Regions from separate parts of the Serratia proteamaculans genome, predicted to be linked through region 1. Evidence: predicted binding sites of a transcription regulator. Region 1 holds the regulator's gene; each other region holds the start of a gene.

Evidence for each region. Region 1 encodes PurR, which represses purine synthesis genes. Its sites were predicted from a motif close to CANGCAAACGTTTGCNTG; they were not measured.
Region 2: a site for PurR is predicted at 1,057-1,074, ahead of purH (bifunctional phosphoribosylaminoimidazolecarboxamide formyltransferase/IMP cyclohydrolase). Genes of this name have one in related genera too.
Region 3: a site for PurR is predicted at 1,267-1,284, ahead of QOT07_RS24795 (nucleobase:cation symporter-2 family protein). Genes of this name have one in related genera too.
Region 4: a site for PurR is predicted at 883-900, ahead of pyrD (quinone-dependent dihydroorotate dehydrogenase). Genes of this name have one in related genera too.

Annotation. Positions count from the first base shown of each region.
Region 1 is NZ_OX461105.1:2,378,012-2,380,215, forward strand. It holds gene punR (DNA-binding transcriptional activator PunR) at 1-360, shown strand, start outside; gene purR (HTH-type transcriptional repressor PurR) at 357-1,382, opposite strand; gene cydH (cytochrome bd-I oxidase subunit CydH) at 1,706-1,795, shown strand; gene sodB (superoxide dismutase [Fe]) at 1,852-2,204, opposite strand, start outside.
Region 2 is NZ_OX461105.1:310,091-312,294, reverse strand. It holds rRNA gene QOT07_RS01415 (16S ribosomal RNA) at 1-570, opposite strand, end outside; gene purH (bifunctional phosphoribosylaminoimidazolecarboxamide formyltransferase/IMP cyclohydrolase) at 1,237-2,204, shown strand, end outside.
Region 3 is NZ_OX461105.1:5,326,516-5,328,719, forward strand. It holds gene gltS (sodium/glutamate symporter) at 1-1,095, opposite strand, end outside; gene QOT07_RS24795 (nucleobase:cation symporter-2 family protein) at 1,338-2,204, shown strand, end outside.
Region 4 is NZ_OX461105.1:1,923,904-1,926,107, forward strand. It holds gene QOT07_RS08985 (sulfonate ABC transporter substrate-binding protein) at 1-130, opposite strand, end outside; gene ssuE (NADPH-dependent FMN reductase) at 156-734, opposite strand; gene pyrD (quinone-dependent dihydroorotate dehydrogenase) at 994-2,004, shown strand; gene QOT07_RS09000 (cell division protein ZapC) at 2,180-2,204, shown strand, end outside.

The DNA of each region.
Region 1 (2,204 bases):
CTGTGTCTGGAAGATACCTCACGCAACCTGCCCAAACGAGTCACCTGGACGCTGGACAACCAACGGCGGTTGGTGGCGCCGGACTGGGCCTCGGCGTTGGATTGCCTGTGTGCAGGCCTGTGCGTCGGCATGATGCCTGCGCATCAGGCATTGCCGTTGGTGCAGCGCGGGGAACTGGTGGCGTTGCAGTTGCAACAGCCGTTTCCGGCCAGCCCTTGTTGCCTGACCTGGCAGCAGAATACGCCATCACCGGCGATGGCCTGGCTGTTGGACTACCTGGGGGACAGTGAAACCTTGAATCAGGAATGGTTAAGCGAAGTGACGCCGGAAACCGCAGAGGCTTCCGGCGCTAACGACTAGCGGCGGTAATCGATGAAAGGGCCGTCAGCGACCGAGCGGCGCTCAACCAGCTTGGGATGCACTTCAATCACCTGCGACTCTTCGCGCTTGCTGATGATACGGTCCAGCAACATGGTGAATGCCATCTCACCCAAACGCTCTTTCGGTTGATGAATGGTGGTCAGCGCCGGGGTGAAATAGCGGGCGTTACGTACGTTATCGTAGCCAATCACCGAGATGTCCTGCGGTACGCGCAGCCCAAGTTCATCGGCGGCGCAGATCGCACCCATCGCCATGATATCGCCACCGCAGAATACCGCGGTCGGGCGATGCTTCTGCGACAATATCTGGTGCATGGCCTTGTAGCCGGATTCTGGCTCAAAGTCACCCTGGACAATCCATTCGTCGCGAACTTCGATATTGGCTTCTTCCATGGCCTTTAAAAAGCCCTGATGGCGGCCGCCACCGGTATTACGCGCCAACTGACCCGGAATGGCGCCGATATCACGGTGGCCGCGCTCGATCAGATAACGCCCGGCCAAATAGCCACCTTCGAAGGCATTATCGATAATGGTATCGGTAAAATCACCGCGCGCGGTACCCCAGTCCATCACCATCATTGGGATGTTGCGATAGTCTTCCAGCATGCCGAGCAATTGGTCCGGGTATTCCGAACACATGACCAGCAGACCATCGACGCGTTTTTGTGCCAACATCGCCAGATAGGCACGCTGTTTGTCCAGATTGTTGTGCGAGTTACACAGGATCAGCGTATAGCCTTTGCTGTAGCAACTGTTTTCCACCGCCTCGATCACTTCGGCAAAGTAGGGGGCTTCGCTGGAGGTCGCCAGCAAACCAATCGATTTGGTGTGATTGACCTTCAGGCTACGCGCCACGGCGCTGGGTGAATAGTGCAGCTCTTTAATCGCGGCAGCCACGGCCGTTTTTGTCTCTTCGGCGACGAAACGAGTCTTATTGATGACGTGCGAAACGGTGGTGGTGGAAACGCCAGCGCGTTTGGCCACATCTTTAATCGTTGCCATGTAAAGAATGACTCCTGAACTCACATGTTGCAGCATGTAAGTGTGATGTTAATCGTTTGCCTGCGTAGATCCTTCTCCAAAGAAGCGAAAACTGAGTTTTTAGTGTGTTGAAGTCGTCAGCGCTTGGTCAGGAGGGGCATTTTGCCGGTACACAGTTGTGAACTGCGAATTTTGTCCCATATTGAACAAAAGGGGAAGAGGTAATCGATATAATAAACCGGGAAATGATAACAAGATTTTATTGGCTAACTGTGTGAAAATGGTTTGACGCATTAATTGTGTGCCTTTTACCCTTGGGAAACCCAATCTGAAAAGGAGTTGTAATGGATACCGATCTGAAAATGTCACTGTTCACCACCGTCTGTGCGCTGGCCGTGATTATTGCTTTCAGCTTCACCGCTGCTTTGAACTGATCCCCTTAAGTAAAACAGGCGCAGCCCGCTGCGCCTGATTGCTCTTTCCCTCAGCTTTACGCCAGGTTTTTCTCCACAAATGCCCAGTTAACCAGCGCCCAGAAGTTTTCCAGGTAGGCCGGCCGCGCATTGCGGTAATCGATGTAGTAGGCGTGTTCCCAAACGTCGACGGTCAGCAGCGGTTTATCTTCACCGGTCAACGGTGTAGCCGCGTTCGAGGTGTTAACAATAGCCAGTGAACCATCCGGCTTTTTCACCAGCCAGGTCCAGCCTGCGCCAAAGTTTTTCACTGCGGCATCGCTAAATTGTTCCCTGAAGGCAGCGAAAGAACCAAAAGCCTGATTGATCGCCGTTGCCAGTTTGCCCTGAGGCTCACCGCCGCCTTGTGGCGACAAACAATGCCAATAGA
Region 2 (2,204 bases), 2.1 Mb from region 1:
CGCCCAGTAATTCCGATTAACGCTTGCACCCTCCGTATTACCGCGGCTGCTGGCACGGAGTTAGCCGGTGCTTCTTCTGCGAGTAACGTCAATGCAATGTGCTATTAACACACTACCCTTCCTCCTCGCTGAAAGTGCTTTACAACCCGAAGGCCTTCTTCACACACGCGGCATGGCTGCATCAGGCTTGCGCCCATTGTGCAATATTCCCCACTGCTGCCTCCCGTAGGAGTCTGGACCGTGTCTCAGTTCCAGTGTGGCTGGTCATCCTCTCAGACCAGCTAGGGATCGTCGCCTAGGTGAGCCATTACCCCACCTACTAGCTAATCCCATCTGGGCACATCTGATGGCGTGAGGCCCGAAGGTCCCCCACTTTGGTCCGAAGACGTTATGCGGTATTAGCTACCGTTTCCAGTAGTTATCCCCCTCCATCAGGCAGTTTCCCAGACATTACTCACCCGTCCGCCGCTCGTCACCCAGAGAGCAAGCTCTCCTGTGCTACCGCTCGACTTGCATGTGTTAGGCCTGCCGCCAGCGTTCAATCTGAGCCATGATCAAACTCTTCAATTAAAAGCTTGATTTGCTTCAACTCGTGAAGCGATGCTCGAAAATAACTTTCGTAATAGTCATTCTGTTGGACAAGCCAACGAAACAACGTATTGCTTGGTCACTCTTCAAGACTTGATATTTTTTCGAACCCGAAGGTTCTGGATATCGTCTTGTGGAGTGCCCACACAGATTGTCTGATAAATTGTTAAAGAGCAGTGAGTTAGCCGCCGTAGCTTGCTATCTCGAGGTGGCGTATACTACGCTTTCCTCTTTCAGAGTCAACCCCTAAATTTCAGGATTTTTTCTCTTCGAACCCCGGAGACTCTGTGAAGTTGTTCACATGTTCCGTGTCGATGGAGGCGCATTATAGGGAGTTCTCAGCAGGCCGCAATAGGTATTTTCGACAAAAACGATCGTTTGCTGCATTCCACAGCAAAACCCCGCTTTATACCTTGTTGTACACAAACTTATCCACAGAAGTCATTTGCACGGAAAATTTACGAGCGCCACGCAAACGTTTTCGCTACAATTCCCCGCGACGAAACGCTCCCCTTTTTATGGGGGCGTTACCTGAATCTGTGCCTGATCACCCCTTTATAGAGAGAAAAACCTTTCCTTATAGAGAGTAGAAGGTGGAAATTCACGTAACGCTCTTTTATTGCGACTCCAAAGCCAAGGGATAAAACCATGCAACAACCTCGTCCAATCCGCCGGGCCCTGCTCAGCGTCTCTGACAAAGCCGGTATCGTTGAATTCGCCGAAGCGCTATCCCAGCGTGGCGTTGAACTGCTCTCCACCGGTGGCACTGCCCGCCTGCTGGCAGATGCCGGCCTGTCTGTTACCGAAGTTTCCGACTATACCGGCTTCCCGGAAATGATGGACGGACGAGTAAAGACCCTGCACCCCAAAGTACATGGCGGTATTCTGGGCCGTCGTGGCCAGGACGATGCCATCATGGACCAACATGACATCAAGCCAATCGACATGGTGGTAGTAAACCTTTATCCGTTCGCCCAAACCGTGGCGCGTCCGAACTGCTCACTGGAAGACGCGGTCGAGAACATCGACATCGGCGGCCCTACCATGGTGCGCTCCGCCGCCAAGAACCATAAAGACGTTGCCATCGTGGTGAAGAGCAGCGACTACGCCGCTATCATTACCGAGATGGATAACAACGACGGTTCGCTGCAATACACCACGCGATTCGATCTGGCCATCAAAGCCTTCGAACACACCGCCGCTTACGACAGCATGATCGCCAACTACTTCGGCGCGCTGGTTCCGGCCTACCACGGTGATACTGAGCAACCTGCCGGCCGTTTCCCTCGCACCCTGAACCTCAACTATATAAAGAAGCAAGATATGCGCTACGGTGAGAACAGCCACCAGCAAGCTGCCTTCTATATAGAAGAGAACGTTCAGGAAGCCTCTGTCGCCACCGCGGAACAATTGCAAGGCAAAGCGCTGTCTTACAACAACATCGCCGATACCGATGCCGCACTGGAATGTGTGAAAGAGTTCGCCGAGCCGGCCTGTGTGATCGTCAAGCACGCCAACCCGTGCGGTGTGGCGATCGGTGATGATGTTCTCGCGGCCTATGAGCGAGCCTATCAAACCGACCCTACCTCTGCTTTCGGCGGTATTATCGCCTTCAA
Region 3 (2,204 bases), 2.9 Mb from region 1:
GCCGAAGCGATCGGTAATCGCCTGCATATTGGCGATCGCCGTTGGCGTCGCGCCCATACCGAAGCCACAGTGGCCCGCAGCCAGTACCGCTGCATCGTAATTTTTGCCCATCACCCGGTAGGTGACGAAAATGGCGTACAGCGCCATCACCAGCGTTTGCACCGCCAGGATCGCCAGCATCGGCAAGGCCAGCGAAGCCAGCTCCCACAACCGCAGGCTCATCAGCGCCATGGCCAGGAACAGCGACAGGCTGACGTTGCCCAGCACCGATACCGCACGTTCAAACACGGTATAAAAGCCGGTGAAAGCCAGGGTGTTGCTGAGGATCACGCCGACAAACAGCACGCAGACGAAGTTTGGCAATTCAAACACCGTGCCACTCAGCAAGCCCGAGATCAACTGACCCAGGCTCAAACAGATGGCGATCATGGCAATGGTTTCAACCATGACCAGCGAGGTGATCAAACGGCCGCTTTCCGGCTTTTCAAAACCGCTTGGCTGGACACTGTCGTCCGGTGTGCCTTCCGGCGTGGAAGAGTGCTTCACCAGGTATCGTGCCACCGGCCCGCCAATCAGGCCACCCAGTACCAGTCCGAAGGTGGCACAGGCCATCGCCACTTCCGTGGCATTTTCAAACCCGTAGCGCTCGATAAACAGCTTGCTCCAGGCCGCCCCGGTGCCGTGGCCGCCGGACAGCGTAATGGAGCCGGCGATCAGACCCATTAGCGGATCCAGACCCAGCATTTTCGCCATGCCGATGCCGATGGCGTTCTGCACCAGCAGCAGGCCCAGCACCACAAACAGGAACACCATTAATGCCTTGCCGCCCGCACGCAAACGCGCCAGGTTGGCATTCAGACCGATGGTGGCGAAGAAAGCCAGCATCAATGGGTCCTTCAGCGACATATCGAAGCTGATTTCCCAGTTAACCAGCTTTTTCAGGGCTAACAACAGGAGTGCCACCAGTAAGCCACCGGCGACAGGTGCGGGGATAGTGTATTTTCTCAACAGGGGAATGCTGGTAACGCATTTGCCCCCAAGGAGCAAAACCAATGTTGCCGCGACTAACGTGCCATAAGTATCAAGATGAAACATCCAGGTACTCCATGTAAGGGGAAAGATCCAATTAAGAAATAATAAGTTATAGAAAACCGCTTAGTTTTTAAAACTTGATGAGTGCAGGATTAGAAGGAAAAAACGCTGATAACACAAGAAAAAATGAATAAAAATGCGACATAACCGGCGATAACACTAACAAAACATTAACGCGCAACCGTTTGCTTTTGTGAGGCAAATCATTAAAATGCCTGCTTTGCCGTTTCTGGAAATGCCACACCATGACCATGCCATCCGCCGAGCTCGATGCTGCGCAAAAAGCATCCTCCCCTGCCCGCAACAGTGAACTGATTTATCGCCTGGAAGACCGCCCACCACTGCCTCAGACGCTGTTTGCCGCTAGTCAGCACCTGTTGGCAATGTTTGTTGCAGTGATCACCCCGGCTCTGTTGATCTGTCAGGCGTTAGGTTTACCGGCACAGGATACTCAACACATCATCAGCATGTCGCTGTTTGCCTCCGGTCTGGCCTCTATCCTGCAAATTAAAACCTGGGGGCCGGTCGGTTCCGGTCTGCTGTCAATCCAGGGCACCAGTTTTAACTTTGTTGCACCGCTGATTATGGGTGGGCTGGCGCTGAAAAACGGCGGGGCCGACGTGCCAACCATGATGGCAGCGCTGTTTGGCACACTGATGGTCGCCTCCTGCACCGAGATCTTGCTATCACGCGTGCTGCACCTGGCGCGACGTATTATCACCCCGCTGGTTTCCGGCATCGTGGTGATGATTATCGGTTTATCGCTGATCCAGGTCGGGCTGACCTCCATCGGCGGTGGCTATGCCGCGATGAACGAGGGTAGCTTCGGTGCCCCCAAAAACCTGCTGCTGGCCGGTGCGGTATTATTGTTGATTATCTTGCTAAATCGTCAGCGCAACCCGTACCTGCGCGTCGCCTCTCTGGTGATTGCCATGGCGGTCGGTTATCTGCTGGCCTGGGCCATGGACATGCTGCCATCAAGCCAACCGGTTCCCGAGACGGCAGCGATCATCATCCCAACGCCGCTGTATTACGGCCTGGGCTTTGACTGGAACCTGCTGTTACCCCTGATGCTGATCTTTATGGTCACCTCACTGGAAACCATTGGCGAT
Region 4 (2,204 bases), 450 kb from region 1:
ATCCTTTTTGGTAGCCAATGCGAAACTGCGCAGGATCCTGTGCGCTGGCGGTATTGATCCACACCAGCGAGATGATGCCCGCCAATGCGCCGGCACCCAGCCAACGTCTTAGTAAAGAAGGTCGTTTCATGCTTATCTCCTTATAGGCTGTGCCGTCAGGCGGTTTGGCGGGCAAACAGAGACGGGTTGGTGGTGACTCTCGGCGGTTTACGGCGGCCTAGCGCCAGATAAAAGCTTTCTAAAGCCTCTTCCAGCCGGCCGGCCAGGTTGTCGGACAGCGTGATGGCTTCCCCGTCCAGCACCACCTGGCTGTCATCGGCAAACACCCCGTGCAGGACTTCCTGCGCTTTCAATGCTGCCAGGACTGGCTTGAGGGCGTAGTCCACCGCCAGCATATGACCAATGGAGCCGCCGGTGGCCAGCGGTAACACCACCTTATGATCCAGCGCTCGTTCGGGCAGTAGATCCAGCAGGGTCTTCAGCGCGCCGGAAAACGAGGCTTTATACACCGGCGTAGAGACCAGCAGGCCATCGGCCTGGGCCAGTTGTTCGGTAAAGGCCTTGATCGCCGGGCTGTTAAAATTGGCGTACAGCAAATCTTCGGCATCAAAGTCATGCAAGGTATAGGAAATCACTTCCACGCCTTGCTGCTGCAACCAGTTTTTACTCAGGGAAAGCAGCGCCGCTGAGCGCGATGGGATACGAGGGCTGCCGGCCAGTGATATAACGCGCATTACCACTCCTTATAACTAAAAGTTAGGTTTAATCAGAAAATGGTCGAGAAGTGTTTTAAACCTATCAGCAAAGAGGCGGGTTACTTAAATCTCATTTTTCGATTTTGATATGCGCAAATGCGGATTGGCGGCGGTTTGAGTCCAGACCGGGGGAAACGATTGCGTAAAAAACGCTTTTTTTGCTTTTAATCAATTCCAATTGGTCAGGGGATACCGGATAATACGCCCCCGGTTTGCAACCGGGAAATCAGGAGAGTACATGTACTACCCCCTCATCAGAAAAGCGTTGTTCCAGCTCGATCCCGAGCGTGCGCATGAATTGACTTTTCAGCAGCTCCGCCGTGTCAGCGGCACCCCGTTAGAATTTCTCATTCGTCAGTCTGTGCCGACCAAGCCGGTAAGCTGTATGGGGCTCTCTTTTAAAAACCCATTGGGTTTGGCCGCCGGTCTGGATAAAGACGGCGAGTGCATCGATGCGTTTGGCGCCATGGGTTTTGGCTCTGTCGAAGTGGGCACCGTGACGCCGCGCCCGCAGTCGGGCAATGACAAACCGCGTCTGTTCCGTATTGTGGAAGCAGAAGGTCTGATCAACCGCATGGGCTTTAACAACCTGGGCGTGGATAATCTGGTTGAAAACGTTAAGAAATCCCATTTCGGCGGTATTCTGGGGATTAATATCGGCAAGAATAAAGATACCCCGGTTGAGCAAGGAAAAGACGATTATCTGATCTGCATGGATAAAGTTTATCCGTATGCCGGTTATATCGCGATTAACATTTCGTCACCTAATACTCCGGGATTACGATCCTTACAGTATGGTGAGGCGTTGGACGATCTTCTGGCTGCGATTAAAAATAAGCAGCAGGAATTACATGAGCGTCATCACAAATATGTGCCGGTAGCAGTAAAGATCGCGCCGGATCTTTCAGAAGAAGAATTGATCCAAATAGCCGACAGCCTGGTGCGTCATAATATAGATGGCGTGATCGCGACCAATACCACGCTGGATCGTAAATTGATCCAGGGGCTGAATTATTGTGAGCAAATGGGGGGCCTGAGTGGTCGTCCGTTGCAGGCAAGCAGCACCGAAGTGATCCGCCGTCTGTCGCTGGAGTTGCAAGGGCGCTTGCCGATTATCGGCGTCGGCGGAATTGATTCCCTGATGGCGGCGCGGGAAAAAATGGCGGCCGGGGCTTCATTGGTGCAAATTTATTCCGGATTTATCTTCAAAGGTCCGCGCCTGATTAAAGATATCGTTAACTACATCTAATATTTTTCCTTTCATTTTCCGCCGGGGGTTTATTTCTTCCCCCGGCTCGTCTATATTTTGTCCACTAGCATAAATATCGTTCGCGGAATTATCCGATGTTTAAGCGACTTTAGTGGTGATAAAATCACCTTTTAGGGTAAATATTGCGTGGCATGGGCAGCGAGAAGGATAAGAGATGAAGATAAAACCTGACGATAATT